2 regions of the Proteus terrae subsp. cibarius genome follow, and region 2 is predicted to be linked to the other one. Evidence: predicted binding sites of a transcription regulator. Region 2 holds the regulator's gene; the other holds the start of a gene.

The links. The regulator ArgR, encoded in region 2, controls arginine synthesis, uptake and breakdown. The targets are predictions, from matches to a motif close to ANTGAATAAAAATACANT.
Region 1: argA (amino-acid N-acetyltransferase) is a predicted target of ArgR. The motif match lies at 15,472-15,489, and genes of this name have one in related genera.

Annotation. Positions count from the first base shown of each region.
Region 1 covers NZ_CP047349.1:3,073,051-3,090,085, reverse strand. Annotated here, with positions in the region: gene GTH25_RS14250 (thymidylate synthase) at 1-36, shown strand, start outside; gene GTH25_RS14245 (potassium:proton antiporter) at 273-782, shown strand; gene GTH25_RS14240 (prepilin peptidase-dependent protein) at 776-1,420, shown strand; gene GTH25_RS14235 (DUF2509 family protein) at 1,417-1,878, shown strand; gene GTH25_RS14230 (hypothetical protein) at 1,926-2,207, shown strand; gene recC (exodeoxyribonuclease V subunit gamma) at 2,223-5,606, shown strand; gene ptrA (pitrilysin) at 5,622-8,510, shown strand; gene recB (exodeoxyribonuclease V subunit beta) at 8,507-12,118, shown strand; gene recD (exodeoxyribonuclease V subunit alpha) at 12,121-14,031, shown strand; gene argA (amino-acid N-acetyltransferase) at 14,104-15,438, opposite strand; gene amiC (N-acetylmuramoyl-L-alanine amidase AmiC) at 15,679-16,941, shown strand.
Region 2 covers NZ_CP047349.1:254,328-271,362, forward strand. Annotated here, with positions in the region: gene GTH25_RS01300 (polyamine export protein PaeA) at 1-978, opposite strand, end outside; gene msrA (peptide-methionine (S)-S-oxide reductase MsrA) at 1,130-1,756, opposite strand; gene tamA (autotransporter assembly complex protein TamA) at 1,895-3,637, shown strand; gene tamB (autotransporter assembly complex protein TamB) at 3,634-7,458, shown strand; gene GTH25_RS01320 (gamma-glutamylcyclotransferase family protein) at 7,464-7,811, shown strand; gene GTH25_RS01325 (sulfatase family protein) at 7,901-9,529, opposite strand; gene ppa (inorganic diphosphatase) at 9,860-10,387, opposite strand; gene fbp (class 1 fructose-bisphosphatase) at 10,587-11,594, opposite strand; gene mpl (UDP-N-acetylmuramate:L-alanyl-gamma-D-glutamyl-meso-diaminopimelate ligase) at 11,760-13,139, shown strand; gene argR (transcriptional regulator ArgR) at 13,197-13,667, opposite strand; gene mdh (malate dehydrogenase) at 14,115-15,053, shown strand; gene GTH25_RS01355 (helix-turn-helix domain-containing protein) at 15,156-15,422, opposite strand; gene GTH25_RS01360 (DNA-binding protein) at 15,609-15,959, shown strand; gene GTH25_RS01365 (DNA-binding protein) at 16,042-16,458, shown strand; gene ispB (octaprenyl diphosphate synthase) at 16,507-17,035, opposite strand, start outside.

The DNA of each region.
Region 1 (17,035 bases), 1.1 Mb from region 2:
TGCCATGAAGCGATAAAATATCCATTTACGGTTTAATTTTTCTTTTGTATTTAAAGCCTCTGTTTAGTGATAAACAGGGGCTTTTTTATTTCTATCATTAACTTTAAATTCAATAAATTAATGCTAGCCATCAATTATCATTGATGACTATTTTTTTGTGCTTGTTCTGAAAATATTGTTACTGCGTCATTGTTCGAAAAAAAGGCTCTCTTTTATTTACCTTACAAAGGTTTAGCTGCATCCTCATCGCACAGGCTCTAAAGGAGAACAAAATGAACAGTGACATGGAAATAAGCCTAAATAGAAAACTTGAACAAGAGAGTGAATTTGGGATAAGCCTGCTTGAAATGCTTATTGTCATGGTGATCGCTTCGATTTTAAGTTATTTATCAATTACGACCTATCAGCAATTTACCCACCAACGTCAATTGATACATAGTGTGCGAGAAACCATAGCCTTTCTTTCTTATCAGCGACAACAAGCGCTATTGTTTAATATAAAGATTAAAATATCACTTCATTTATCGCCCAGTAACCAAGTTGTTGCTATTCCTTTTCCTTTGCGACATTTGCCTGAAAAACAAACGATTTTTCAATTAGCGTCAGGTATTCAACTTAAACAATCAACAGTCTCAAATTTTACGTTTGGGGGTATTCGTCAAACTTTAAAACCAATGAGTTTTGTACTTCAAGGTTCAGAAGGTGAAGTGAAAGTTGTTATTTCATCTTTAGGTAGAATAAGAGCATGTAGCCAGACAATTAAGGTATTTTCGCCATGTTAAAGCGATCAATATTTTTATTTTCATCTGGCATGATGCTGATGGAATGTCTTTTTGCCATTGCAATTAGTGGGGTTCTATTTCTTTGTATTAGTCGAGCTTACCCCCAAATAATGAACACTCTGATCCATTGTTACCAACAATACCAGTTAGATATTTTTTTAAGAGAACGGTTATTGGTACTAGAAACACAACTAAGGCGCACTGGGTATTGCTACGGTGATTGTACCCATGCATTGCAGTCAAGGAAGTTTCACACTTCACCATTAAAAATAAGTCAGTATTCTTATCAAGAAAAAAACTCCTGCATTATTTTCGCTTATGACGTAAACGGTAATGGTCGATGGGATGCACCTTCTTCAAAAGAGAGTGACTATTTTGGTTATCGGCTTAAAAATGGGCAATTGGAGCAATTAAGAGGAGTACAAGATTGCACTTCATCAGGGTGGCAACGATTTTTTGAAAGTCATGAGATTGAAGTGACGGAGTTTATTTTACGCCCTTATTCAAGGAAACATCTTATTAAAGATAAACGACTTTTTTATCTTTCAGTCTCTTTAAAATTTCATTTAAAACAATCTCCTGCTGTGAAGTCACATTATAAGAATGAGATTCGGTTAAGGAATGTGGCTGCGTTATGAGTCTTTATTTAATCCACAATAAAAGTGAGCAAGGATTTGCAAGTTTACTTGTCGTAATGGGGTTTATTGTTATGAGCTTATCGGCACTTGGAAGTTTTGCTTATTATTACAGGCAGTCTCAACAAATAGTGATGCAAGAATTACAAGCACGACAAGCTTTTTTATTTGCTGAATCCGCCTTGGCGTGGGGAATAAAGCTGAATTGGGAAATTTCGTCGTCACAGTTAAATAAATGGCAATGCCGCCATTTTCATGCAAATCCTAAAATAAAAAGCTGTTTATTTTTGCTCTCTTTGGAAAAGGGCTTATTGCAAGGACAAGCAGAAAGCTTAAAGGGTTATAAAATATATCATTATCAATGGGTTGATTTTTCGAAGGACAAAAATAAATCTATTATTGCACATCCAAAAGGATGGCTAGATTATTGCCCATTAGTGCATAAGGAGTGTGTGTTATAGATAACATCCAAAATAAATCAGAAAGAGGCTCTATTTTACTTAATACAATGTTTATACTACTGTTTTTTAATATTAGTTTTGTCGCTATTATAGGGTATAGTCAATCATTAAAAGCTGACTTTCAGCGGTTAATTCAAATTCAGCAGGCAGGGCAGGAGCTTTTTGTTTTATTTGAACAAATGTCTGAAATATCACCTGACTATTTTGCTTCTAATCGAAAAATAATGACACGCTCTCTTTTACAGTCTGAAGGTTGTCAGCAAATAGAAGGTTATGTTGCCAATCATGCATTACCCACACTAAAGCTGTATTACTGGTCATGCTATTAATAAAATGAGGATCTGATGTTTCATATATATCACTCAAATCAATTGTCATTACTAAAGTCACTTATGGTGCACTTTATGCAGACCAGACCACTATCCTCTCCTTTTGAACAAGAAGTGATCCTTGTACAAAGCCCCGGAATGTCTCAGTGGTTACAAATCCAGCTTGCCGAAAGCTTGGGTATTGCTGCTAATATCCGTTACCCATTACCAGCAACCTTTATTTGGGAAATGTTTACTCGGGTATTATCAGGTATACCTAAAGAAAGTGCTTTTTCTAAAGATGCCATGACATGGAAATTAATGGCCTTACTTCCTGAATTTTTATCTTATGAAGAATTTAAACCCTTACTGCATTACCTTGATGATGATGAAGATAAACGTAAACTTCATCAGTTAGCTGGGCGTGTGGCTGACTTATTTGACCAATATTTGGTTTATCGTTCGGATTGGCTAATGTCATGGGAAAATGATGAATTAATAGAAGGATTGAGCGAAAACCAACGTTGGCAAAAAATATTGTGGGTAGCATTACAGCAATACACAAAAGATCTTAATCAGCCTCAATGGCATCGTTCTAATCTTTATCAACAATTTATCTCTACATTAAATAATGCAGATGAAGGAGAGCTTCAGCACTGTTTTCCGCCTCGTATTTTTATTTGTGGAATTTCAGCATTGCCTCAAGTTTATTTACAGGCATTACAAGCGATAGGACGTCATACCGAGATCTATTTACTTTTTACCAACCCTTGTCGCTACTATTGGGGAGATATCCAAGATCCTAAATTTCTTGCTCGCCTTAATAGTAGAAAACCACGTCATTATCAGCAATTACATGAATTGCCTTGGTTTAAAGATGAAAAAAATGCCTCTTCGTTATTTAATGATGAAGGCGAGCAAAATATCGGTAATCCTCTATTAGCATCATGGGGAAAATTAGGTAAAGATAATCTTTATTTTCTTTCTGAACTTGAATATACCGATGTATTGGATGCGTTTGTTGAGATCCCAAGGGATAATTTACTTCATCACTTGCAAGCGGATATCCTTGATTTAGAAGATTTTTCGCAATTGGGTACAACACTTGCAACTTATGAATGTAGTGACGATAAACGTGTGATTTCGCCAGATGATTATTCACTGACTTTTCATGCTAGCCATAGTCCACAGCGCGAAGTGGAAGTGTTACAAGATCAATTACTGCATTTGTTAGAGCAAGATCCTGAATTACGACCGCGTGATATTATTGTAATGGTCGCGGATATTGATAGTTATACACCTTATATTCAAGCTGTATTTGGTAATGCGCCTTCAGAACGTTATCTTCCTTTTGCTATTTCAGATAGAAAAGCACGTCAAGCACACCCTGTATTACAAGCCTTTATTACGCTATTAGAACTTCCTCAAAGTCGTTTTACAGCAGAGCAAGTGTTAGCCTTACTTGAAGTACCTGCGTTAGCTGGGCATTTTTCTATTTTTGAAAGTGAATTAAAACTGCTACGCCGATGGGTGGATGAGTCAGGTATACGCTGGGGATTAGATGATGAGAATGTGGCTTCATTTTTATTACCCATTACGGGTAAAAATACGTGGGAGTTTGGCTTACTGCGCATGTTGCTTGGCTACGCGATGGAAAGTGAAAATGGTCCTTGGAAAGGCGTTCTTCCTTATGATGAATCCAGTGGGTTAGTCGCCGAACTTGCAGGGCATCTCGCCGATTTTCTTTATACATTAAGTGATTGGCGTACACGTTTGAATGAAACTCGTTCATTAGAAGCATGGCTAGAAGTTGGGCAACAATTAGTTGATGCCTTTTTTGAGTCTGATGAAGAAACGGAATTAGTGTTAGCGCTTATTATCCAACAATGGCAAAAAGTGATTGAAAACGGATTGAAAGCGCAATATCAAAATGAAATTCCGCTAGTGCTTATTCGTGATGAATTAACAGTACGGTTTGATGATGAAAAAATCAGTCAACGCTTTTTAGCAGGTAGTATTAACTTCTGTACATTAATGCCTATGCGCTCCATTCCCTTTAAAGCGGTGTGTTTATTAGGCATGAACGATGGTATTTATCCTCGTAATATTCAGCCGTTAGGGTTTGATTTAATGGCGGAAAAACGCCGTCGCGGTGATAGAAAACGTCGTGATGATGACCGTTATTTATTCCTTGAAGCGCTTAGCTCAGCTGAAAAATACCTTTATATCAGTTATATCGGAAAATCGATTCGTGACGATCGAGAATGTAATCCATCAGTCTTAATCAAAGAATTACAAGATTATATTGGGCAAAATTTCCGTTTACCAGAGGATGGTGAACTCAATGTTGATGACAGTGCGATTCGTGTGAACCAGCATTTATTAACACAACATAGCCGCGTTCCTTTTGCTCAAGAAAATTTCAGTATAGGCGCTTCCTTTCGTTCTTATGCCTCTGAATGGCTACCTGCTGCGAGTGGACAAGGGGAGGTTCATCAAAGTTTTATCGAACCACTTAATGATGATGACACAATAGATAAAGTCTCTGTTGATGCACTGGCACGTTTTTATCGTCATCCTATTCGTGCTTTTTTCCAACAAAGATTAAAAACAAATTTCGTTATTGAAGAAACAGAATTACCTGAAGAAGAGCCATTTGTGATCAATGCGCTTCAACGTTATCTATTGAATCAATGGTTATTAAAAGCATTGATTGATCAAACCTCAACAGAAGCACTGTTTGAGCGTATTAAAGCAGCAGGACAACTTCCTGCGAGCGCATTTGGTCAAATCTATTGGGAGCAACAAATAGAAGAATTACTTCCTTTAGCTGAAAAGATAAGAAGTGAACGATTAGCCACACATTCTGTCACATTAGAGCAAAGCTTTAGTGCAATACCATTGATTGGTCGTTTAAATGAGGTACAAGCTGATGGTTTATTACGTTGGCGGCCTGCCAGCTTAACAGCTAATGACTTATTGCAACTTTGGATTGAGCACCTAGTTTATTGCTTGAAAGAGGGTACTGGCGAAAGTCGGTTTTACGGTAGAAAAGATACTCAATGGTGTTTATTACCGGTTGAACCAGAGTTTGCCTATGCAACATTAGACAAGTTAATCAGTGACTATAAACAAGGGTTAAACAGCCCATTAGCGTTATTTGCGAAAAGTGGCTGGGCTTGGTTACAAGCTTGCTATGATAAAAAATCACAAGAGTTTTTACTTGATGATGAAGAGACACTTGAAAAAGCAGAATTAGTGCTGATGCAACATTTAACGGATAGCTATAATCGAGATGGTGAAATGAGTGACATGTATGTTCAGCGTGCTTTTTCTCAATTAGACGAACTTTTTTTACAAACGGTCAAACAGACGGCATTAACAATATTTAAACCAATAATTCCATTTCTGAAAAAATAAGGGAGTTCATATCAGATGAGAAAATACTTCTCGCAACTATGGATCATGTTGCTATTGATGCTAGTGAGTATCAACAGCTTTGCTGCTGATCCTCTCTGGCAAGTATTGCCTGATAGCATTGAAAAAAGTGAGAGCGATCCACGGCAATATCAAGCGATTAAACTACCTAATGAAATGACTGTATTACTGGTTTCTGATGAAAAAGCAGTTAAATCATTAACGGCTGTTGCATTACCTGTCGGAGCATTAGAAGATCCAGATAGTCAGCAAGGTCTTGCGCACTATTTAGAGCATATGGTGCTAATGGGATCGGTGAAATATCCTCAATCAGGCGGTATGTCTGAATTCTTACAAAAGAATGGAGGTTCTCATAATGCGAGCACAACAACTTACCGTACTGCATTCTATTTAGAAGTAGAAAATAGTGCCATTAATGAGGCGGTTGATCGCCTTGCTGATGCTTTAGCTGAACCTTTACTTGATCCTAAAAATGCAGATCGTGAACGTAATGCAGTTAATGCTGAATTAACAATGGCGCGGGCACGCGATGGCATGCGTTTTTGGCAAGTCAGAGCAGAAACTTTAAACCCAGCGCATCCAAGTTCTCGTTTTATGGGGGGGAATCTAGAGACATTAAGTGATAAACCAAATAGTAAGCTTCAAGATGAATTGATTAAATTCTATCAAACACACTATTCTGGCAATTTAATGAATGGTGTTATTTATAGTAATAAATCGCTTGATGAATTATCTAAATTAGCCGCAGAGACTTTTGCTCGGATCCCGAATAAAAAGGCTGACGTACCTGTCACGACAGTACCTGCAATGACGGATAAAGAAAAAGGGTTAATGATCCATCTTGTACCTGCTTTACCGCAAAAAACCTTACAGATTGAATTTGGTATTGATAATAATGTCGCCGATTTTCGTAGTAAATCTGATGAATATATTGGCTATTTAATCGGTAATCGTAGCGCGGGAACATTGGCAACGTGGTTACAAGATCAAGGTTTAGCTGAAAGTATAAGTGCCTTTTCAGAGCCTTATATCGATCGTAACCAAGGCTCATTTACGATTTATGTCGCATTGACAGATAAAGGATTAGCGCAAAAAGACAAAGTGATTTCCGCTATCTTTTCGTATATTCGTTTAATTCAAACAGAAGGTATCAGTCGACGTTACTTTGATGAAATTGCAAATGTATTAAATCTCTCATTCCGTTATGGCTCTATTGTAAGAGATATGAATTACATAGAAGGTATTTCGGATATGATGCTGCGCTATCCAATCAAAAATATCTTAGATGCAGACTATATTGCTGATAATTATAAACCTTCAGCGATCCTTTCTCGTCTTGACTCTCTTACACCAGAGAAGGCTCGTATTTGGGTGATAAGTCCTAATGAACCTTCTAACAAACAAGCCTATTTTGTTAATGCACCTTATCAGGTGGATAAAATCACGGATAAGCAATTAAAAACATGGCAAACATTATCGGATGACATTTCATTATCACTGCCAGCACTTAACCCTTACATCCCTGATAACCTTTCACTGATTGATGCAGACAGCAAAATCATCAAACCACAATTGTTGTGGCAAGATAAAAGCGCTCGTTTATTTTATATGCCATCACACTATTTTTCTGATGAGCCTAAAGCCAGTGTGACATTGAGTTTAGTGAATAAGAAATCAGACATTACCGTTAAGCAGCAAGTGATACAAACCTTAACTGACTATCTTGCTGGTCTAGCATTAAGTGAATTATCTTATCAAGCTTCTGTTGCCGGAATGAATATCTCATCCTCATCAGGACAAGGTATTGATTTTTCAATAAATGGATATACACAACATTTACCCGAATTAGTTAATGCAACACTAAAAAGCTATATGAGCTTTGAATCAACTCAAGAAGAGCTAGATCAGGCTAAATCTTGGTATCGTGAACAACTTGAAGTGACTCATAACTTAAAAGCATTTGAAGCAGCTATGCTGCCGGCTCGCCGATTAAATACGATCCCGTACTATGAAGAAGCTGATAAAATCAAAGCATTAGAGTCAATTACACTACAAGATATTATTGATAATCGCCATGAAGTCATTAAAAATGCAGCACTTCAAGCACTGATTATTGGTAACTTAACGCCAGAGCAAAGCCGTGATATTGCTAAATCTGCACACGAATTATTAGGTAATCAGGGCACAGAATATTGGATTGGTGAAACATTAGTATTCAATAAATTAAATGCGGTTGAATTCCAAAATAAATCGAAGAGCACCGATAACGCGTTAGGTGAGCTTTATATTCCAACAGGTTATAGTCGCCTTGAAGGTCAGGCCATTTCTTCAGTACTAGCCTCAGTTATCAAACCTTGGTTCTATGATCAATTAAGAACAGAAGAGCAACTAGGTTACGCTGTATTTGCTTACCAAGGCACTATGGGCGAGCAATCAGGTATCGGCTTTTTACTACAAAGTAATGCAAAACCACCTGTCTACTTGAATGAGCGCTATAACGCATTTTATCAGCAAGCTTACGAACGTTTGAAAAAAATGAACGAAGCTGATTTTAATCAGTATAAACAAGCTATTATTACCGAAGTTAAACAGCCACCTCAAACATTCTATGAAGAAGTTTCTCTTTATCGAAATGACTTCCATCGTAATAACTTAAAATATGATGGCCGTGAAAAATTCTTAGCTGAACTTAATAAGGTTACATTAAAACAAGCTATTGAGTTTTATGAGAAAGCAATTATAAAACCTAATGGATTTATTTTTGTTTCTCAAGTTATTGGTAAAGATGGCACAGATGCTGATTATGCAGAAAATAAGCAATGGAAACGTTACACCACAGTAAGTGAATTACAAAAAACTTTACCTGTTGAGGAAATTAAAGAGTGAGTGAAGTGATACAGGCACAGCCATTAAACCCGTATACGCTTCCTCTGTACCAAAGACGCCTCATTGAGGCGTCTGCAGGAACAGGAAAAACTTATACAATAGGGTTGTTGTATTTACGGTTGCTTCTTGGATTAGGCGGAGAGTCAGCATTCTACCGTCCTCTCAGTGTTGAAGAGATTTTAGTTGTGACATTTACGGATGCGGCGACAGATGAATTACGAGCACGTATTCGTAAAAATATCCATGAACTAAGACTTGCCTGTATCCGTCATGATGTTGAAAGTAGTGAAAATACGTACCTAGAGTTACTCAAACAAATCCCTAATAAAGAGCTTGCTGCACAGTGGTTGCTAGAAGCCGAACGCCAAATGGATGAAGCGGCTATTTACACTATTCATGGCTTTTGTCAGCGTATGTTGGCGAACAATGCATTTGAATCAGGAGTCTTGTTTGAACAAGTCTTGATCCAAGATGAATATGAGCTCAAAAAACGGGTATGTGCTGACTTCTGGCGTCGTCATTGTTATCCACTTTCTTATGATGTTGCTAATGCAGTAAGCCAGATTTGGTCTGGCCCGGAACAACTGCTTTATGAAATACAGCCTTATTTACAAGGTGAAATGCCAGAAATCGAAGGTGTGGCATTAGATAGCGAAAATGAATCAGTAAAAGAGCGTCATCAAGCGGTTATCGAAGCAATTAATAACGTTAAAACTCGTTGGAATGAACATCATCATGAAGTTGAAGCATGGATAACCGCTTCAGGTGTTGATAAACGTAGTTACAGTAGTCGTTTCTTACCTAAATGGATTGAAGAAATCACTTTGTGGGCGTCAACACTAGAAACGAAAAGCTATCAATTACCTGATTGTTTAGTTCGTTTTTCTCAAGAAACATTGAATGAGAAGGCCACTAAAGGCCCAGCACCAGAGCATATTCTTTTTGTTGAAATTGAACGATTAACAAAGCAGAGCCTAACTTTGCGTGATGTTATTTTGGTCAACGCGATCCCTGAAATACGCCAAGGTATTGAAAATGAGAAAATGCGTCGTGGCGAAATGGGGTTCGATGATTTATTAACACGTTTAGATAGAGCATTGAAACGTGAAGGTGGTGAAGCTTTAGCGCAAGCCATTCGTGAACGCTATCCAGTTGCAATGATTGATGAATTCCAAGATACAGATCCACAACAATATCGTATTTTTGATGCTATTTATGGTGAGCATGAAAACAGCGGTTTGTTGTTTATCGGTGATCCCAAACAGGCAATTTATGCTTTTCGTGGTGCGGATATTTTTACTTATATTCAAGCTAGAAAGCAGACATCTCATCACTACACATTAAACACTAACTGGCGCTCTGCACCGGGTATGGTGAATGCTGTTAACAAGCTTTTTATACGTTCCAATGCCCCATTTTTATTTGAGCATATTCCCTTTATAGAAGTAAATTCAGCTGAAAAAAATCAAGATATGGCGTTTATTTACCATGATAAACCGATCCCTCCTTTTAATTTTTGGCTTGCTGAAGGTGAAAGTGTTTCTACGGGAAATTACGAGCAAATCATGGCGGCACAATGTGCTGCACAAATTCGTGATTGGTTATCAGCAGGGGATCAGCAACAAGCTTGGCTGATTGAACAAGGTACAAAAAAATCGGTTACATCTGCTGATATTATGGTGTTAGTGCGTAGTCGTCGAGAAGCAGTACTTATTCGTGACGCACTGAATTTGCTTTCAATACAATCGGTGTTTTTATCCAATCGTGAAAGTGTATTTGAAACCAATGAAGCTAAAGATCTACTTTGGTTATTACAAGCAGTTGTAACACCAGAGAAAGAACGTGTATTAAGGGCATCTTTAGCCAGCCGATTGTTTGGTTTTAGCGCAAAGCAAATTGATGATCTGAATTGCAGTGAGGCGCGCTGGAATAGCTACGTAGAGAAATTTGCTGATTATTATGTACTATGGCAAAAGCGTGGCGTTTTACCCATGTTGCGTAAGATCATGATGGATAATCAAATTGCAGAAAATTTACTTGTAAGTATTGATGGTGAGCGTCGGCTTACAGATATCATGCATATTGGTGAATTATTACAAGAAACATCATTACAACTTGATAGTGAACACGCCCTTATTCGTTGGTTAGCACAACAAATTTCTCATCCCGATGCGCAGTCTGAAAGCCAACAAATGCGTTTGGAAAGTGACCGAAATCTTGTGCGAATTTGTACTATCCATAAATCTAAAGGCCTTGAATATCCTATCGTTTGCTTACCTTTTGCATGTAATTATCAAGAGCAGAAAGGGGCGCTTTATCATGATAGAGAGAAATTTTACGCAAAATTAGATATTTTTAGCCGACCTGAAAGTTTGCGCTTAGCGGATGAAGAGCGCTTAGCTGAAGATTTACGCTTACTTTATGTAGCATTAACACGATCAAAATTCTGCTGTTATGTTGGTGTTGCTCCTCTTGTTAAGGGGACAAAACGTAAGTCAGGGCTTACCGATCTGCATAAAAATGCTTTAGGGTATTTATTACAGCAAGGCGAAGAAGGTAATAGTGAATTATTGCATCAATCAATCCATGCTTTATTAGATGATAATATCAGTGTAACAACGCTTGATAATATGTCTGCACATCGTTATCAGCCCCAATTAATGGCTGAAACAAAACTTGAGGCCGCAATATTTAAACGCCAGATCCATGATAACTGGCGTATAACGAGTTATTCAGGATTAACCTATCAACATTCAAATCGTAGTTATCATTTTGACTTAGGTGATATTGAGGCCTTGGTACAATCTATCGCACCGGGGCTTGATACGGATGCTAAAGGTGAGAAGCAACAAGGAGAGGTTGATGAAAATTCGATTCATCATTTCCCTCGTGGTGCAGTAGCAGGAACGTTCTTACACAGTTTGCTGGAAGTATTAGATTTTTCACAGCCTATTGATGAACTGTGGATGCAAGGACAATTGACTGCCCAAGGTTTTGATGAAAAGTGGGCTCCTCTTTTAGTTTCATGGATGGAAACTCTGTTTCATACACCTCTTAATACCCAAGGATTGTGTCTCGCTGATATCCCAAAATCACAACAACTTGATGAATTACAATTCTATTTACCTATTGAGAAAGAGGTATCATCAGCCCAATTGACTCAATTAATTAGCCAGTTTGATCCTCTATCAAAACGTTGCCCAGCTTTGCAATTTCAACAAGTAGAAGGAATGCTTAAAGGCTTTATTGACTTAGTCTTTTCTTGGGAGGGTAAATATTATGTTGTGGATTATAAATCGAACTGGCTAGGTGAATCGAGTGAGGATTACACACAAGAAGCGATGATGAATGCAATGATGGATCATCGCTACGACTTGCAATATCAACTCTATACCTTAGCGTTACATCGTTTTTTACAACAGCGCATCCCTGATTATGATTACCAAAGCCACTTTGGTGGGATTTATTACCTCTTCTTACGTGGTATAGACAAAGCACATCCCGGAAATGGAGTTTATGCCTATTTACCCGATGAAGCTTTTGTTTTGGCACTAGATTCACTATTTGCAGGTAAAAGTAGCAAACTCGATGTAGTCAGTGAGAAATAAAAATGATCAAACTATTAGAACAAGCGATTACACAAAACTTATTACGGCCTTTAGATCTTCGATTTGCACAAATGCTGGTGGAAGATGAAAACCCTATTTTACTGTTTGTATTTGCTTATTTGAGTGCTCAAACTGGAGCGGGTCATGTTTGTTTACCATTGAGTATTATTCAAAAAGATCAACTGTTTGATGGTAGGCAAAAGGAGTTTGCACAAGAAGTTTGGCAAAAAATGGGTAAGCCTTCTGCTAAAAAAATAGTAGAAGAATTGACTCATTGTCATTGTGTTCATCAAAGTAGCGATGATTCTCCTTCCCCCATTATTTTAGATAATGAACTTCTTTATTTACAAAGAATGTGGAGCTATGAAGAGAAAGTTGCTCAGTTTTTTAGGCAAGAGCATGCCATTGTTGATATTGATGAGAATGAATTAATTAAAGTACTCACCCAACTTTTTCCAACAACGAAAAAAAGCCAAGAAACAAATTGGCAAAAAGTGGCCGCGAGTGTTGCTATCACAAGCCCTATCTCTATTATTTCTGGAGGTCCAGGAACGGGGAAAACCACAACAGTAGCTAAAATTTTAGCAGCTTTTGTGATGCTCACATCGAATGAAAAGCCGATTATTCAATTAGCGGCTCCTACAGGTAAAGCCGCCGCGAGATTAACTGAATCTTTAGGTAACGCGCTGGCACAACTTAATTTAAGCGAAGAAGAAAATAAATGGATGCCAAAGCAGGCACAAACTATTCATCGTTTATTAGGCGCTCAACCTGAAAGCCAGCAAGTGCGTTATCATAAAGATAATCCATTGCAGCTTGATATTTTAGTGGTTGATGAAGCATCAATGGTTGATTTACCTATGATGGCGCGATTGATTGATGCACTTCCACCAAAATGTCACGTTATTTTCTTAGGTGATAAAGACCAACTTGCTTCTGTTGAAGCGGGCGCTGTATTAGGTGATATTTGCCGTTTTTCTGAAGATGGTTTTAGTCAAAAGAGATTTGATCAGATTAACCACTTAACCCAAGGTGAGTTGGCTAAATCTACCGATATCATTCCTGTCTCTCAAACACCAGTTTCTGTCGTTAGTGATTCTCTGTGTCTGCTACGAAAAAGCTACCGCTTTGGTGAGGATTCAGGGATAGGACAACTTGCTTTTGCGGTTAATAAAGGACAGACCAAAACAGCCATTGCGTTGTTGAAAAAAGCAGAGGTTAGCCCACAACAGCTTGAAATGGCATTAGAGCCTCAAGATGTGAGCTTTATTGCTTTAGAATCCAAAGAAAGCTATTTACTAATGATACAAGATGCCGTTAACGCTTATCGAGAGTATCTCACTTTAGTTTCTAAAAAAGCGTCACCTGATATTATTCTTAATGCATTTAACCAATACCGTTTATTGTGCGCGCGAAGGGATGGCCCTTTTGGTGTGAGTGGTTTAAATGACAGAATTGAAATGCTATTGCACCGCCAGCGATTGATCCGCCGTCCTACAAATAGTTATCAAAGTGATTATATTGGACGCCCGATTATGATCCAACGAAATGACAGTACGCTAGGTCTGTTTAATGGTGATATTGGCATTATGCTCAATAATGATGAAGGTGAAATGAAAGCTTTTTTCCAACTACCTGATGGAAAATTGAAAGCAATCCAACCTAGTCGGTTACCACAACATGAAACTGCGTATGTAATGACAGTGCATAAATCACAAGGTTCTGAATTTACTCATACAGCGCTAGTATTGCCCGATAAATTTTCACCTGTTGTTAGTCGTGAATTGTTATATACCGCATTAACACGGGCTAAACAGAAGCTTTCTCTTTATGCCTCGGAGTCGATGGTGAGAATGGCAATACAAACGCGTATTCAGCGTCGAAGTGGATTAATTGATAAATTACGTTATTAGCCATTAGTTAATAATGAAAAATAATAAAAGACAGGCATTGAGAGGGATACCTGTCTTTTTTATATTTGGTAATTACTCTTTATGTAAATCTAAAATCAAAATTTTAGAACGGCGTTGGTAATTATAAAGTGCTTGTTTTTCAATCGGTAGCTTATCTATTTCAGCTGGTTCAAATCCTTTTTCTTGAAACCAGTGTATGCTGCGAGTTGTTAAAACAAACAGCTTTTCTAACCCTAATTGCTTAGCATGAGCTGAAATACGTTGTAGTAAAACTTCACCACGACAAGAGCTGCGATAATCGGGGTGTACTGCGACACAAGCCATTTCACCAATTTTTTCTGATGGATAAGGATAGAGTGCTGCGCATGCAATAGTCATATTATCGCGTTCAATAATGGTGAATTGGTCAATTTCAACTTCCAATTGCTCTCTTGAACGTCTGACTAAAATACCTTGTTGTTCTAATGGGCGAATAAGTTCGAGTATGCCACCAATATCATTAATATTCGCTCTACGAACTTTCTCTGCACTCTCCATGACGATTTGAGTACCAATACCATCACGAGAGAATAATTCTTGAATAAGAGCACCATCAGATTGATAACTTAGTAAGTGGCTGCGCTCTACACCACGACGGCAGGCTTTAACTGCTCCCCGTAAGAATCTTACTGTACCTGAGTGGTAATCACCTTCCGTTTGTAGCTCTCGAATTTTATCTTCGGCTTGGTTAGGTAATAGTTCAGAAACAATGTGTCCTTCTTCATCGACAACACCTTGGAATGAACAAAAACCAATTATTTTTTGTGCTTTAAGCTTTATCGCAAGCTGTGTTGCTACTTCTTCTGAAGTGAGATTAAAGCTTTCACCTGTCACAGATACCGCAACTGGGCCAATTAATACAATGGCATTACTGTCTAATTGGCGATGGATAGCTTCTTCATCGATACGACGGATTTTTCCGCTATGACAATAATCAATACCATCATCAACCCCTAATGGTTGTGCGATAACAAAGTTACCACTAACAACATTAATATGTGCACCTTGTAATGGCGTGTTGCTTAAACTCATTGATAGGCGAGCCGTAATATCGAGTTGCAATGTGCCCGCAGCTTGTTTAACAATTTCCAGGGTTTTGCTATCTGTGATGCGCGTATATTTATGATAAATCGGAGATACCTTTTGCACTTCAAGAGCCGTATCTATTTGTGGACGAGCACCATAAACAACTACTAAACGAATACCTAGGCTGTGTAACAACCCAATATCATTAATGATAGATGGGAAGTTTTCGTGAGCAATGGCTTCGCCACCCAACATAATGACAAACGTCTTGCCTCTATGTGCATTAATATACGGAACCGAGTGGCGGAATCCATCGACCAATTCGGTGCTACGCTCTTTCATAAAACCCTCTCAAGTGAATTTTTATTCGCATTTAATGTATTTTTATTCTTTTTGGGGAGGAATGGCAAGTAAAATCCTATCTTATTGTTTTCCCTGAAGGCAGAATATTCGTGTAAAAGTGAGTAATTGTGCTGTTTTTAAGTGACAGTGAAGAGTGGATTGGGTAAAGTTTTTTGTTCTTAACTTTTTTTATCTCTTTTTAGAGTTTATTGACGTTAATCGTTTTTTTGGAATATTTTCATGAGTCATTCTGAGCACAATCAAACTCGTCGTCGTCTTGTTAAAGGAATTGGCGCGTTATTATTGTTAAGTGTTAGTCCTGTTGGCCTTGCTGCCACAGCATCTATTGTTGCTGTGAGGGTTTGGCCTGCCTCGACTTATACTCGCGTGACTATAGAATCCAGTACGCCGTTGAAATATCGTCAGTTTGCACTATCAAACCCAGAACGTATTGTAGTGGATTTAGAAGGTATCCAACTTAATAGCGTGCTGAAAGGTATCGCTAATCAGGTTCAGACTAGCGATCCGTATTTAAAGCTTATTCGCGTTGGTCAAAATACACCTAAAACAGTACGACTGGTATTTGAAATAAAAACACCTGTACAACCACAAATGTTTACACTTAAACCTGTGGCTGAATTTAAAAACCGTTTGGTGTTAGATTTCTACCCAAGCCACGGCGCTGACACGGAAGAAGATCCTCTTTTAGCGCTATTGCGTGAATATAATGACGGTGATTTACAACAAGCTGTACCGGCACAAACCGACACACGCAAACCAGGCAGAGCAGGGCGAGATAGACCTATTATTATCATGATCGATCCGGGACATGGTGGTGAGGATCCGGGCGCAATTGGTAAATATAAAACACGTGAAAAAGATGTGGTTTTACAAATTGCTCGTCGCTTAAGAACGCTCATTGATAAAGACGCCAAAATGAAGGCGTATATGACACGTAATGAAGATGTGTTTATTCCATTGACAGTACGTGTTGCTAAAGCGAGAAAAATGCAGGCAGATTTATTTGTCTCTATTCATGCTGATGCATTTACAAACCGCTCTGCAAGAGGTTCTTCTGTTTTTGCATTATCAAAAACGGGCGCAACCAGTAACACGGCACGCTATCTCGCTCAAACACAAAATGAGGCTGACTTAATTGGTGGGGTGAGTAAAAGTGGCGATCGCTATGTAGACCATGCAATGCTCGATCTCGTACAAACTGCGACTATTAATGATAGCCTAAAATTTGGTAGTGAAGTGCTGAAGCTATTGGGTGGGATTAATAAACTGCATAAAAATAAAGTCGATCAGGCAGGTTTTGCGGTATTAAAAGCTCCTGAGATCCCTTCTATCTTAGTAGAAACGGCTTTTATCAGTAATATTGAAGAAGAGAAAAAGCTAAAAACTGCTAAATTCCAGCAACAGATCGCAGAGTCTATTTTCAAAGGGATCAAAGCTTATTTTGCTAATGGCGGTGAATTAACGCTAGCTGATCGTAGCTAATTTCTTCCTATACCTTTTTCTTATATTCCAATAGAAAGCCAAGATCATTCGCTTTCTATTGGAGTCTCTTATTGCATTTTCAGCACAATAAATC
Region 2 (17,035 bases):
ATTTAGTGTAATAACACCCATCACCATAGCGTATTCATTAAGGATGATGGCAAAGTCTTCACCGGATGTTTTAAAGCTTTCCAACATATCTGAAAGCGTTAATGTATCAGGAATAATCAGAGCCTTACGGATATGAACACCTTCATTGAGATTTAAGCTTTGCCCGTTAATAACACGATTAAGTAGCTCTTTAGAATCAACATAACCAATAATATGGTCGATATCACCTTCACAAACGAGAAACTTAGAGTGAGGTTGAGTGGCAATTTTTTCTTTGATATCGCTTTCAGTTTCTTCACGATCAAAATAGACCACATCTTCTCGAGGAGTCATTGCTGACGGTACGGTACGTGACTCTAATTCAAAAACATTCTCTATCAGCTCATGCTCTTGTTTACGTAAAACCCCAGCAACAGCACCAGCTTCTACGATGGCAAAAATATCATCAGAAGTAATATCTTCATTTCTTACCATTGGGATTTTAAATAATTTGAAGATGAGATCTGCCATACCATTAAATAACCAAACCAGAGGGCGGAAAAAGGCAAGGCAGAAACGCATTGGGTTCACAATTCTTAATGCGATAGCTTCAGGTTTTATCATACCAATGCGTTTTGGCGTTAAATCAGCCAATAAAATAAACATGGATGTGACAATAATAAAAGAACAAATAGATCCAAGTTGTTGCGCTAATGGCTCTTCAAAAAATTGGAGGTAAAAGCTTTTTAACGAAGGAGAGAATGCAGATTCACCAACAATACCCGCTAGGATAGCGACGGCATTTAATCCAATTTGCACAACGGTAAAAAACATGCCTGGCATTTCTTGCATTTTTAATACACGTGCGGCGTTAATATTGCCCTCATCAACAAGTTGTTTGAGTTTAATTCGACGAGAAGCAGCAAGAGAGATTTCAGACAGCGAAAAAAAGGCGCTGATAGCACAAAGCAAAAGCACAATGAGTAAACTATTAAGCATATAAGGCTCACACCACCCCAAGTATTTCATCCAAAGGGGGAATACTGGAGTGTTAAAAATAGAAGATAAATCAATATATTGTGATGGAATTATTCACAAAGATAGATAAGAGGGCGTAATTATATCATCGCCCTGCTATTTTCTGCTAGTTTTACTTTTCAGGGGGATAGCAGATACCTATTCCACCTAATCCACAATAACCTTGTGGGTTTTTATGTAGGTATTGTTGGTGGTAATCTTCAGCAAAATAGAAAGGACCCGCCGGCTGAATTTCAGTCGTGATTGCTTCAGTAGCACCTTGAGTATTCATCGCTTGTTGATAACGTTTTTTTGACTCAATAGCTTGAGCATATTGCTCTTCATTAACAGTGTAAATGGCAGAACGGTATTGGCTACCAATATCATTACCTTGGCGCATTCCTTGTGATGGATTGTGATTTTCCCAAAAAAGGGCCAACAGTTGTGAATAGCTAATCACTGAGGGATCAAAAACAACTCTCACCACTTCACTATGGCCTGTTAAACCTTGGCAAACTTGTTGGTAAGTTGGATTTTCAGTTACACCACCACTATAACCCGCACTTGTTGAGTAAACCCCAGGTTGTTGCCAAAACAGACGTTCAACACCCCAAAAACAGCCCATCGCAAAATAAGCAATATCCATATTGGTTGGAATATCATTAATAGAATGCCCATTTATAGCATGATTAGCAGATATTTCTAATGGTATCGAAGTACCCCTTAAGGCATTCTCTGGTTGGTAAGCTTTATGTTGCAAGGTAGACTCCAATTTTTATATTTGTAAACGCTTTACTATGGTAAAGGTTTAATATTGTTATAAACTAAATCTACAATAAAGCTTAAAACAGTTTGTCGTCAATTCATCACATGGATTAAATAATATTGAGGAGAAAACGTGCCGAGATACTCCGTTATCTACGTTCTCTGTCTGTCTTTTATCGCGCCTGTTGCCTATGGGGCAAATTTGCGTTTAAAAGTAGAAGGTTTAGAAGGGCAGCTCGAAAAAAATGCGCGAGTCCAGCTATCAAACATTACAACAGAAGAAGTTGCACCTGACGGGCGTTTTCGTGCGCGTGTTGAAAAAGCAATTCAAGAAGGACTTCGCCCTTTAGGTTATTATCAGCCCAAAGTGACATTTACTTATCAAGAAAATACACCGCCTGCACGATCTGTATTAACGGCTAAAGTTGAACCGGGTATTCCGATTTTACTGAAAGGCGTTGATGTGGTTCTTGATGGTGGTGCTAAAACAGATAGTCAATATGCAAAAGTCATTAAAGAAAATACGCCTCCTCTTGATAGTGTTTTAAACCATGCAGATTACGAGAAACTCAAAGGTTCATTAACAGGGCTTGCAATTCGCCGTGGTTATTTTGATGCAGAAATGCAAAAAAGCCAGTTGGGTGTCTCTTTAGATAATCATGCTTCATATTGGGATTTTGTTTTCGATAGTGGAGAACGTTATCGTTTTGGAAAAGTGAATTATACGGGCTCCCAAATCCGTGAAGACTATTTACAAAATATTGTTCCTTTTAAAGAGGGGCAATATTACGCCTCAGAAGATCTGGCTGAATTTAATCGCCGTTTAGCGGCAACAGGGTGGTTTAATTCTGCGGTTGTGACACCCGATATTGCTAAAGCGCGCGCTGATGGCACTCACCTGTTACCGATGAGTGCAGTTGTAACACCTCGCTCTCGCAACTATGTTGAACTTGGTGGGGGCTATGCTACTGATGTGGGCCCTCGTCTTAATATGCAGTGGGATAAGCCTTGGATGAACTCACGAGGACACAGCTTAACCTCTAATATCAGCGTTTCTCAGCCTGAGCAATCTATTGGTGCCAATTATAAAATTCCTCTGAAGGTCAATCCATTAGAGCAGTACTACGGTATTCAGGGAGGGTTTAAACGTACCGATCTGAATGACACCCGCTCTGATACCACAACGCTAAATGTGTCTCGTAACTGGGATATGTCAACAGGCTGGCAATATAGCGTGAATACACGTTGGAGCCTCAGCCACTTTACCCAAGGTGAAGTTACGAATACCACTATGTTGCTTTATCCGGGTGTTACAGCAAGTCGAGTTCGTCAACGAGGCGGTATGATGCCTTCTTGGGGGGATAGCCAACGTTATACATTAGATTACTCTAATAAAATATGGGGTTCTGATGTCGAATTTGCTGCATTTCAAGCACAACACGTTTGGATACGTACACCATGGGATGGGCACCGCTTTGTGGTAAGAGGTAACTTTGGTTGGATTGAAACTAACGCGTTTGAGCAAGTACCGCCTGAATTACGTTTCTTTGCTGGTGGTGATAGAAGTGTTCGAGGCTTTAAATACCAAAGTATTTCACCAGAAGATAGTAAAGGTAATTTAACGGGGGCATCAAGAATGCTTGTTGGATCGTTAGAATATCAATATAACATCACGGGTAACTGGTGGAGTGCTGTCTTTATTGATAGTGGTGAAGCAGTTAATGATTTTACGCGCAGTGATTTTAAAACAGGTGCGGGTGCAGGTGTTCGTTGGGCATCACCAGTTGGTCCAATTAAATTTGATTTAGCTTTACCTGTGAGTGACGTTGATAAACGTAGACTCCAGTTTTATATCGGGTTAGGAGCAGAGTTATGATAAAAAAGTGGTTGAAATGGATTGCGCTAACACTCCTTATCATTATTTTGCTTACATTCGGTGCTGTCGCTTGGGTTTTGGGAACACAATCGGGTTTGCATTTCGCTATTAATAGCGTAGCTCGTTGGGTTCCTGGCTTAGTTATCAAAGATGTTAGTGGTGGTTGGCAAGATCTACGTTTAACGGGTGTTGAATATCAAATGCCTGGAGTTGACGTGAACGTGGGTGAATTATCATTAGGATTACGTTTAGCGTGCCTGACGGATAAACAAGTTTGTGTCGATACATTAGGCACACGAGATGTTGTTGTTAATGTTGATACTCGCGCTTTCCCTCCTTCTGAAGAAACACCTCCATCAGAGCCTCTAACAGAGCTTAATGCGCCATTACCTATCTATTTAAATTCACTCTCATTAGAAAATACGCATGTGAAGATTGACGATATGGCAATCTCGTTAGGCGAATTTAAAACTGGTGCGCAGTGGGAAGGTCGCCAAGTTACATTAAATCCAACACTTATTAATGATTTGCTGGTGGCATTACCAAAGACACCAGAAGAAGGGAGTGTTGAAGCAACGGCTCAAGATGTAAAAGAAATCGCAACTGCAAAACCTCAAACTGAGCCCACAACACAAGAAGAAAAAGAACAGGCGTTAGCCGAGACAATTAAAGCGATTTTTGCTAAACCATTATTAGCCGAATTACCTGAAATTATTATTCCCGTTGATATTGATATTGAAGGAATTGAAGGTAAGCAATTACAGGTTAGTGGTGATACACCTGTTACGATTAACCAATTATTGTTTGAAGCAAAGACTCAAGGTAAGCAGGTTAATCTCACTAAATTAAATATTGATGCACCAGAAGGTGAAGTGAGTTTAAATGGGGGAATTACCCTAGATAAACAGTGGCCTGTTAATTTAGATGTGAATGCGACTGTCCGTGATGTCGCAGGGCTTGAAGATTTTAAAGATCAAAAAGCGACGCTTTCTTTACAAGGAGCATTACTGGAAGAGCTTAAATTAGCACTTTCTTTAACAGGAACAGTTACAGCAACTTTGAATGCTCAAGCTGAACTGGCAAAACCACACCTTCCTTTAAAACTAACTCTTGAAAGCCAAAAAGTTCGTTGGCCATTAACAGGCGATATACAGTATCAACTTAACGATACTCGATTACGCTTAAATGGTCAGACAGATAACTATGATCTCTCATTACGTTCTGATATTGAAGGTCAGGAGATCCCGCCAGCCAAATTAATGCTGGATGCAAAAGGAAATGAAGAGAAAATAGAGCTGACACGTTTACGTTTAGCTGCCTTGCAAGGTCATGCTGATATTACGGGTGTTGCTGATTGGAGTAAGGCAATTAGCTGGAATGCATTGCTCTCTATTTCAGGAATTAATACGGCAAAACAGTACCCTGATATGCCAGCGAAATTAGATGGACGCATTGCCACAACAGGGAGTCTGTATGGTGGTAGTTGGCAATTACGTGTGCCTGAAATTACCTTAGATGGCAATATCAAAAACAATCTTATCAAAGCGAGAGGTAATGCTTATGGTAATGATTCTGGCCAATGGAATATTCCCCAGTTAAAACTGATCTTGGGTAAAAATAACCTCGATATTGAAGGGCATTTAGGTGATAAATGGGCATTAGATGCCAATATCAACGCTCCAGGATTAAATGGTTTAGTACCTGGGTTAGCGGGTGTTATTAAAGGCAAAGTTAATGTTCGGGGTGATATTAATACACCTAAGATTATTGCTGATATCAACGCTCACGGCATTAAATGGCAAGATCAAGTCGGTGTCGAATCCATCACTATCAAAGGTGATGTTCAAGCGGATAAAGAAATTGGTGGCAAACTCGCTATTACTGCTCGTCAGTTAAAACAAGCCGATTTAGTTATTCGCAATTTAACGTTGGATGCTGCTGGTACAGAAAAACAGCATAAACTGACACTAAAAATGGATGGTGAGCCAGTTTCTGGTGGGCTGACATTAGCGGGTTCATTCGATAAAGAGAAACAGCAATGGAAAGGAACGCTAAATAATACGGCATTTGATACCCCTGTGGGTGAATGGCGTTTAAATAAAGCAATGGCATTGAATTTACTTGCTGAGAAACAAGAAGTCACCATTGGTTCTCACTGTTGGGTAAACCCAAATGCACAAGTTTGTGTTCCTAAAGCGATAACTGTAGGTGAAAGCGGATCTGCTGCAATTACATTGACGCGTTTTGATCTTGCTATGATCAAACCTTTCTTACCACCAGAGACTTCTGTCCGAGGTGTATTTACTGGTGATGCCACCGCAACATGGAACTCAAAAGGCGGATTACCGAAAGCATCGGTAAATCTAAAAGGGCAAGGTGTTGCAGTAAAACAAAATATTGAAGGCACTGTTTTACCGATTGATTTTGATGCTATCTCCTTAAACGCAGGCGTTAACAACGGCAAAGCAACATTACAATGGCTGATTAGTATTGCAGGTAATGGTGATATTAAAGGGAATGTGCATGTTGCAGATCTCGAGAAAAAGCGCCAGCTATCAGGTACGGTGGATATTGATAATCTGACATTAGATTTAATCAAACCGTTCTTAGGTAAAGGTGAAATAGCTGAAGGTCGTGTTGGTGCGCAATTACGTTTAGGCGGAAATGCTCAATCACCACTGCTATTTGGTCAATTTGGTATCAATCAATTAAAAGTGGTTGGGCACTGGATCCCGTTTGATATTACGAAAGGGAATGTTGATGTTCAATTTAATGGTGCGACGTCTGATTTAAGCGGTCGAATTGAAACTCCTGAAGGTTACTTAAATCTTACTGGTAATGCCGATTGGCGTAAATTAGATGCATGGCACGCAGTCGTAGCAGCAAATGGCAATAAGCTACGTATTGCATTGCCTCCGATGGTACGTATTGATGTTAATCCTGATTTAGTGTTTGAGGCTCGCCCTGATTTACTAAAACTAGATGGACGCATTGATATTCCTTGGGCACGCATCGTTGTTCAAGACTTACCAGAGTCAGCAGTATCTGCTTCTTCTGATGAAGTGATGCTGGATAAAAACTTGCAGCCGATTGCACAAAAAGAGACATCGATTCCAATTCAAAGTAATTTAGCGATTAATATTGGCGATGATGTGACACTGGACGCATTTGGGCTTAAAGCGAGATTGACGGGAGCACTTAAAGTCAATCAGAATAAACAAGGACTAGGTTTAAATGGACAAGTTGATATTCCACGGGGGGAATTCAAAGCCTATGGGCAAGATTTACAAGTTCGTAAAGGACAAATCTTATTCTCAGGGCCCGTTGATCAACCTTATTTAAATATCGAGGCTATTCGTAATCCTGATAATACTGCAGACAATGTTATTGCTGGTGTTAAGGTAACAGGACTTGCTGATCAGCCTAAAGTAGAAATTTTCTCTGAGCCGGCTAAAACACAACAAGAAGCATTGTCTTATTTGTTAAGAGGCGAAGGTTTAGCCAGTGGTGATGCGGATTCATCACAAATGACAGCAATGCTGATAGGACTAGGCGTTGGTCAAAGTGGTCAGCTTGTGGGGCGTATTGGTGAAACCTTTGGGGTTTCGGACTTAGCGCTTGATACACAAGGGGTGGGGGATAACTCACAAGTTGTGGTCAGCGGTAAGATCACAAACGATCTACAAGTGAAGTATGGTGTGGGTATATTTGATTCGCTAGCGACGTTAACCTTACGTTATCGCTTGATGCCCAGGTTGTATTTACAAGCAGTGTCTGGTATGAATCAGGCAATAGATCTGCTTTATCAATTTGAGTTTTAAATTATATGCGAATTATTGTTTATGGTAGTTTACGGCGAAACCAGGGTAACCATCACTGGATGACCTATGCTCAGCTTCTAGGTGAGCATAGGTTAGTGGGATATAAACTCTATGATTTAGGGTTTTATCCTGCAGTTATCGAAGGTGAAGGTGAAATAGAATGCGAAGTCTATCGAATAACGCCTTCTATTTTGACAGAGCTTGATGAATTGAAAAAGAACGATCAGGATTACAAGCGCCAACTGATTTCAACGCCTTATGGCAGCGCTTGGATCTATCTTTATCAAAAGCCTGTTGATGGTTTACGTGAAATAAAATGCGGTGACTGGCTAAAACGTCATGAAGAAGAGTAATCAGTAGCATCCTACTTTTTGCTCCATGTTATATAAAAACGGCTCGATAGAAATATTGAGCCGTTTTTATATGAGAAATAACTAAATGCTTATTTTTCACAAATATAAGAGAGGCGCGCTTCTTTATATAAATTAAGTCGCATTCGTCTCGCTTTATCTATTTCATTTTCAGCCAATAATGGCCTAATTTTTTTCTGATAAACTTGAATACTCGTTTCACCTGTATGGTGTTGATATCCTACTTCATGGCTACGCCATTTTTTATTAATAATTACTTCTTGAATATAAAAAGGATCTGAATTGTTTCGGATTTCATTGTCTAATTTGAGCCGTAATTCTTTTTTTATTTGTTGATAATCAGGATGGTGACTGAGGTTTTGGGTTTCACCTCGATCATTAACCATATCGTAGAGTTCTTCTTCTTCATCTTCTTTATAAATAATATATTTAAAGTTTTCTGTTCTTAACATTCTAGCTGGTTGAACATCGACATTTCGGTCAGTATTCCAGTGGCAAATGACACTATTTCTCCATTCTTTCACTGTCTTTCCGGTTAATAACGGGTACAGAGAGCGACCATAAATATTTTTAGGGTAATCAATTCCGATATACTCACAGAGAGTAGGTAATAAATCACAAAGGGATGTTAATTCATGTTTTAAAGCGCCAGATTGAATACCCGGCCCTGAAAATGCAAAAGGCACATTTGTCGATTCTTCATAAAACCAATTCATTTTAGCAACTAATCGGTGTGCTCCCATTGCATCACCATGGTCAGAGAAGAAGACAACAAGTGTATCTTCCCAATACCCACTCTTTTTTAATGCATTGATAACTTGTCCTATATAGCTATCTACCAATTCAGTAAAATAGTAATAGGCTTTGAGATATTGCTGGAAATTTTTTTCACTCCATTTCCCTGATTGCATAACTCTGTTATGTGTACAGCAAGCGTATTGAATAGCTTTAGGTCTATTTTTAAGATCATCAGCAGTGTCAAAGTTATCAAGTAAAGGTGGCAATTGTCCGATATTTTCGATGTCACCATGCTCACCCGCAAAATTTCCTGTCCATCCATTTATATTGTGTGGATTATTAAATTCAACGGCTAATAAAAATGGCTTTTTTTCCTCTCTTTTGGGGAGTGAATTGATATATTTCAGGCTTTCTTCTAAACAATACACATCTTCTTTCGTATCATAATCAACAGGAAAGGCAGGGTGAGCATTAAATTCTTTTTCTATTTGAGGCGCACAATCAAATCCTTCTAATGAGCCATAATCATGCCGTTTTCCAAAATGTTTACACTCATATCCCACTTGTGAAAACAACGTTCCTAATGTGGACATTGTTTCTGGTATGTTTGGGCTGTCATTGGAAATAATGCCTGTCTGGTGTGGTAATTTTCCAGTCCAAAAACAAGCCCTTGAAGGTGCACATAAGGGGTAAGCACAATACGCATTATGGAAACTTGTTCCTGTATTTAAAATCGAGTCGATAACGGGAGTTTTTACCTCTTTGTTGCCATAAGCAGAGATACCTCGCTTTGCTAATTGGTCTGCGGTAATAATTAAAATATTCTTAGGGTTTTTAGGTGTATTTAATGGGGTTATATACTCTTTTGTTGATGAGGATAATGCAGATAGTGGTGAAACCAGTGATAATCCTGTCGCACCCACGGCTGCACCCTTTAACAAATCTCGACGTGTTATAGACATTTTAACCTCTCTCATTCATTAGATATGGCAGTAACATAGATTAAAAAATCTTCAATTTCTTTTGAATTGATCACACGAAATCAATCGAAGGTATACTCGAAAGTATGCGAAAGTTAATATTTGTGATTTAAAGAGGATAATTTATCTATGATGAACAAAAGAGAACATAAGAAGTGAGAACAAGTAGGGAAGAAAGTGGATTTTAATTTATTAAATTTAAAGGCACACTTTTTAACTGAAAATAGGGGGTTAAAAGATGAAGAAATAAAAGGCAAATAAACCTAATACTAGGGTGTTATTTGCCTTGTAATATCTTGATTTACTCAAGGATTATTTTTTAGCGCGTTCGAAAGAAGACAGAATTTCAGCTTTAGCGGCTTCTACGCCTTCCCAACCGTCAACTTTAACCCATTTGCCAGTTTCTAAATCTTTGTAGTGTTCAAAGAAATGTTTGATCTGCGCTTTTAACAGTTCTGGCAGATCGTTCACATCTTTAATGTGATCGTATTCTTTGCTCAGTTTAGTGTGTGGTACTGCAACCAGTTTCGCATCTTCACCTGATTCGTCAGTCATTTTCAATACGCCAACAGGACGGCAACGAATAACTGAGCCTGGTTGTAATGGGTATGGAGTTGGAACCAGAACGTCTACTGGGTCACCATCTAAAGATAACGTGTTGTTGATGTAACCGTAGTTGCATGGGTAGAACATTGCAGTTGACATAAAACGGTCAACAAACAGTGCGCCACTTTCTTTATCAACTTCGTATTTGATAGGATCAGCATTTGCTGGGATTTCAATAACAACATAGATATCTTCTGGTAGTTCTTTACCAGCAGGAACATGATTCAGGCTCATAAAAAATTTCCTATAAAAAAATTAATTTTACGTGGCCTGTAGTATAGCGAAAAGTTTTTAACAATACCCGTTTTTTGCCGAACATGTTGCGTTCTGACGTAAAAATAAGCAGCAAATAAAAGAAAGTACTATTTTTAAAGATGAAAAAACCGGACGAATAAGAAGTCCGGTTTATCTATGTTAGTGCCAAACGAATGGATTATTCTTCGTCTGGATATTGCGCCATAAAGCTTTCAGCTTGTTCAACCATCGATTTAGTACCTACGAAGAAAGGCATACGTTGGTGAAGTTCTTTTGGTTCGATATCTAGAATACGCTCTTTACCATTACTTGCTTTTCCGCCAGCTTGTTCGGCTAAGAACGCCATTGGATTGCATTCATAGAGTAAACGTAATTTACCAGTAGGGTGGCTTGCAGTACTTGGATAAATATAAATCCCCCCCTTCAGTAAGTTGCGGTGAAAATCAGCAACTAAAGAACCAATATAACGTGTGGTATAAGGGCGATTTGTTGCTGCGTCTTGTTCTTGGCAATACTTAATGTATTTTTTTACGCCTAATGGGAATTTGATGTAGTTACCTTCATTGATTGAGTACATATTTCCTGTTGGCGGGAAATGTACGCTTTCATGAGATAAACAGAATACACCTAAAGATGGATCGTAAGTAAAGGCATGAACACCACAACCTGTTGTATAAACCAACATGGTTGATGAGCCATAAACGACATAGCCTGCAGCTACTTGACGATGACCTGGTTGTAAGAAGTCATCTAAAGTAACAGATTGACCAATTGGCGTAATACGGTGGTAAATAGAGAAAATTGTTCCGACGGAAACGTTTACATCAATATTCGACGAACCGTCTAAAGGATCCATTAGTACAACATACTTAGCATTTTCAGCGCGATCACCTTCAAAGATAACAATATCATCTTCTTCTTCTGATCCGATACCCGCAACTTCACCACGCGCTTTTAATGCAGCTTTTAGTTTCTCATTCGCGTAAAGATCCAGTTTCATCTGGGCTTCACCTTGAACATTAGAAACACCGTTAGTACCAAGAATATCGACTAACCCTGCTTTGTTAATATCACGGTGGATAATTTTAGCCCCAAGCTTAATTGCTGAAAGTAATGCAGTAAGTTCACCAGTTGCATGGGGAAAATCTTGTTGTTTCTCGACGATAAATTCGCCTAATGTTTTCATGACGCAGGTCCTGAATGTGAGTGGGTAAAGTAAAAAAGGAGGAAAAATCTCCTTGGTGGTGGCAAGTTTAGCCAAAGAATCGGATGATTCAAAGGTTAATCCGTTTCTTATCTGCTTTTTGATCGTTAGAATAGTGACCAACTTCATGCTATTGGACAGAAATTCATGCACATTCATATTCTTGGTATTTGTGGCACCTTTATGGGAAGTCTTGCCATTCTCGCTAGAGCAAAGGGACATAAAGTCACAGGCTCAGACGCTAATGTCTATCCACCCATGAGTACTTTATTAGAAAATCAGGGAATTGAACTGATTGAGGGATATGACCCAAAACAATTAGAACCTGCCCCTGACATGGTGATTATTGGTAATGCGATGACACGAGGAAATCCTTGTGTTGAAGCTGTACTTGAAAAGGGTTTGCCTTATACCTCAGGCCCTCAGTGGCTACATGATTATATTTTACCTGAACGTTGGGTGTTAGCTGTTGCAGGAACTCATGGCAAGACAACAACAGCAGGTATGCTGGCTTGGGTTTTAGAAGACTGTGGTTATAAACCGGGATTTTTAATTGGCGGTGTGCCGGGTAATTTCCAAGTATCTGCACAGTTAGGCGAAAGCCCCTTCTTTGTGATTGAAGCAGATGAATATGACAGTGCTTTCTTTGATAAGCGCTCTAAATTTGTTCATTATTCTCCACGCACATTGATTTTAAATAATCTTGAATTTGATCACGCTGATATTTTTGATGATTTAGCGGCAATTCAAAAACAATTCCATCATTTAGTTCGTATCGTCCCAGGTACCGGAAAAATCATCATGCCTGATAACGATATGAATTTAAAACAGACCATTGGAATGGGATGTTGGAGTGAACAAGAATTCACTGGTGAAACTGGAGATTGGCAAGCTAAAAAACTCAGTAATGACAGTAGCCATTTTGAGGTGTTCCACAAAGGTGAGCGAGTCGGAGAGGTGTGTTGGGGACTTTCTGGTGAACACAACATGCAAAATGGCTTAATGGCGATTGTTGCAGCGCACCACGTTGGTGTTTTACCTGCGGATGCTTGTGAAGCATTAGATAAGTTTATTAATGCGCGTCGTCGCTTAGAGTTACGTGGTGAAGTTAATCAAGTCCGTGTTTATGATGACTTTGCTCATCATCCCACAGCGATTTTGGCAACGCTTGAAGCGTTACGCAGTAAAGTCGGTGGAACGGCTCGTATTATTGCAGTCCTAGAGCCTCGTTCAAATACCATGAAAATGGGGATTAGCAAGGATGATATCGCACCTGCATTAGGTCGCGCTGATGAAGTTTTTTTATTCCAGCCACCTAATATTCAATGGCTAGTAAGTGATATTGCAGAGCATTGTGTGCAACCGGCACGCTGGAGTACAGATCTGGATACATTAGTCGATATGATTGCGAAAGAAGCTCAAGCGGGCGATCATATTTTGATTATGAGCAATGGTGGTTTTGGGGGTATTCATGAGAAACTGCTCGCAAAATTAGCACAGCCTAAAGATTCTGATAGTCAGTATTAAAAATAAATAAGCCACTGAAATTCAGTGGCTTATTTTTTGAAGTTGCAGAAAGGCTAATTATAATTCTTGATCAAAAAGATTCAGAATAGCGTCTCGTAATTCTTCTGTAGAAAATCCTGGTGCTGGTGTTGAAAAAATAGTGTCATCACCCGCAATACTGCCAAGGATACCTTCTGCTTTGCCTAATGAGTCTAATAAACGTGCAATAAGTTGTGCCGCACCTGGACTCGTTCTTATCACCACAACAGAATGGTTATGATCGATATCGAGTACCAGATTTTTTAATGGGCTGCTTGCTGTTGGTACGCCAAGCTCAGTAGGAAGGCAATAGACCATTTCCATTTTGGCGTTACGGGTTCTTACTGCACCAAATTTTGTTAGCATACGAGAGATTTTGGACTGATTAATATTATCAAATCCAGCCTCTTGTAATGCAGTCACAATCTCGCCTTGTGAACTGAATTTTTCTTCTTTCAGCAGGGCTTTAAACGCTTTAACCAAGTCTTCTTGCTTAGAAGGAACGCGCATAGTTCACCTTTAGTGAGTTATCAATAACCTGTGTATTATGCAGAGAAGTGAATTTTTATGCAACATAAGACGAAGAAAGGCGAGTGATAGCCACCTCAAAATTGTAAAGTAGAATGTACTGCAAAAAAAATTTATTTACAGCGCGTGAATGTGATAATTTAAAGAAAGTAAAATATTTGTTAAATAAATGATAAGCTTAAATGATTATCACAAGGATGATGGTGTACTTAACACTTTGCTATATTTATTGAAATTATTTATCAAAAGGGTGTCCACTATCTCATTAACAGATAAGCAATTTGTTTAGAATAACCAAAGTATTATTTTTCACTGAAAATGCCTTATTATGCAATATTGCTGTTAAATAATTGTTTTTTTAAAGGTGAATTGCGTAATAGTGAGTATCTCGAAGGCGTTCCACTATCTCGTAAACTAAGGAGTATCAGAATGAAAGTAGCAGTTCTCGGTGCAGCAGGTGGTATTGGTCAGGCACTGGCACTTCTTCTTAAAAATCAGCTTCCAGCTGGTAGTGAACTCTCTTTATATGATATCGCTCCCGTCACACCGGGTGTCGCAGCTGACTTAAGCCATATCCCGACTCAAGTTATTGTAAAAGGTTTTGCGGGTGAAGATCCTTCTCCTGCGCTAAAAGGCGCTGATGTTGTTCTAATTTCTGCGGGCGTTGCTCGTAAACCAGGCATGGATCGTTCAGATCTTTTCAATGTTAACGCAGGTATCGTGCGTAATTTAATTGAAAAGGTTGCACAAAATTGCCCGAAAGCACTTATCGGTATCATTACTAACCCAGTGAATACAACCGTTGCTATCGCAGCAGAAGTGCTTAAGAAAGCAGGCGTTTACGATAAAAAACGTCTTTTCGGTATTACCACACTCGACATTATTCGCGCCAATACCTTTGTTGCAGAGCTAAAAGGTAAAGATCCACAAAAAACCAACGTTCCAGTGATTGGTGGACACTCTGGTGTGACTATTCTCCCTCTATTATCTCAAGTTGACGGCGTTTCATTTACTGATGACGAAGTTGCTGCACTGACTAAACGCATTCAAAATGCAGGTACTGAGGTTGTTGAAGCAAAAGCAGGTGGTGGATCAGCGACATTATCTATGGGTCAAGCAGCCGCTCGTTTTGGTCTTTCATTAATTCGCGCTCTAAATGGCGAGAAAAATGTTATTGAATGCACCTATACAGAAGGCGACGGAGAATATGCCCGTTTCTTTGCACAACCTATTCTTTTAGGTAAAAACGGTGTAGAGGAATATTTATCTATTGGTAAATTAAGTGATTTTGAAAAACAATCTCTTAATGGCATGTTAGATGTATTGAAAAAAGATATAATTCTTGGTGAAGAATTTATTAATAAATAAAGAAATACTTTTTTTGCTATAAAAATAATGCAAATTTAAATAAAAACCGCTGATACTATATCAGCGGTTTTTTTTATTAATTATAATATCTGTAATTATTAGTTAATTATTAGTTTTGGTACGAATCTTTCGTTCAAGTAATTCTCCTGTTTCAGGATGAAAATAACGGCTAGGCCAAATTTCACTAGGAGCTACACCAAGATAATCAGCAATGATTTTCTCTCCTTTAGGCCAAGGGCGTGACAGCGCATTAGCCAGTGTTGAAGAGCTTAACCCTGCTTGGCGAGAGATGGCAGCAAGTGTTGTTCCTCGTTTTCTAAGTGCGGCAATAATATCGGCAGGATGCCAATCAGATTTCCTTGAAATCATTTTTAATCCTTTTTCTATAAAATTGATTGCTGTGTTAGTGGTATAAATAACAGTTTATTAGAAATGTCCTAAAGCATTTAAACTGATTATTTAGAAAATAAAATAACATTATTTTTCTAAAAAGATTTCCGATTTTTTTCTTAATAATTTCTTTTTTGAAGTTGATAACAATTTTAGAGAAACATAATGAAAAAAGAGTGGTATACGGCAAAGGAATTGACGGGTATAGGTGGATTACCTAAATCACCACAAGGTGTAAATTCGAAAGCGAGACGAGAGTCTTGGCAAAAACAAAATGTAAAAAATAAGCAAGGTAATGGTGTTGAATATCATTATTCTTGTTTACCAGAAAAAACTTTAATTGCTCTAGAACTTTATGAGCCATTAGCACATTACAAACTAAATAAAAAAGAGGAGCCACTCGTTATCTGGGTGAAAGCATTCCAACAACTAAATGATGGTGAACAAAAAACATTAACAGAGCTGATATTGCGGGATGGTATTAGAAGTTTTTTAGAAAAAGTCGTCAATGATTAAGCGATTTTAAAGAATCTATTATTGCGTTATCCGCAACAGATATCTATCTGACTAACCTCTTAGTTGAATGTGAGATGAGATCATGAAAAAAGAATGGTATACAGCGAAAGAATTAGTGGGGCTTGCGGGGTTACCTAACTCACCGCAGGGAGTTAACTTGATGGCGCGCCGTGAAGGATGGGAAAACCGTCGTAAACGTGGCGTGCAGGGAAAAGCTGTCGAGTATTCCGTAAAAAGTCTACCTGATGAGGTGATTAGTGTGCTTGCTGCACATGAACCTCCGGCTGAGTATTTATCAAAACGTCAGGATGCCTTTTTGATTTGGGTTGAAGCTTATTATCAACTGACAAAATCGGAACGAGAAAAGATTGTGAAATTCGTACTTCGTGAAGGGCTGGCAAAGCTCATTAGCTATATTGATGCGGATAATCAGGATGCTATCGAACGAGAAAACGAAGAAGTGCTCAATAAATTAAAAAGCCCACCAGAATCGACGTAGTCGCTCTAGCGGGCTTCTTTACATAACTACGAGGGTTTAACATCGAAATTATGATTGACGTTGTACAGCGACGTGAGCAAGCCCAATAAGCGCATCTTTATATGGTGAGTCAGGTATAATTGATAAAGCTTCGATCGCTTTGTCTGCTTCTTCTTCTGCTTTTTGACGGGTATATTCCAAAGAGCCACACTGTTTCATAGTATTTAAAACAGTATCCAATAAATGGCGGCCATTACCTTGTTCAATGGCTTGGCGAATTAATTGGGATTCTTCTTCATTGCCATTATGCATAGCATGAAGTAATGGCAACGTTGGTTTACCTTCATCAAGGTCATCACCAGTGTTTTTACCCAGCTGGTTGTTATCTGCATCATAATCAAGCAAATCGTCAATGAGCTGGAAAGCAGTCCCAAGATAACGACCATAATCTTGGAATGCTTTTTCTTGCTCAGGTGTCGCACCAGAAAGAATGGCGGATGCATGAGAAGCAGCTTCAAACAGACGCGCTGTTTTACTGTAGATAACTTGCATATAGTCATCTTCAGAAATGTCAGGATCGTTACAATTCATTAGTTGT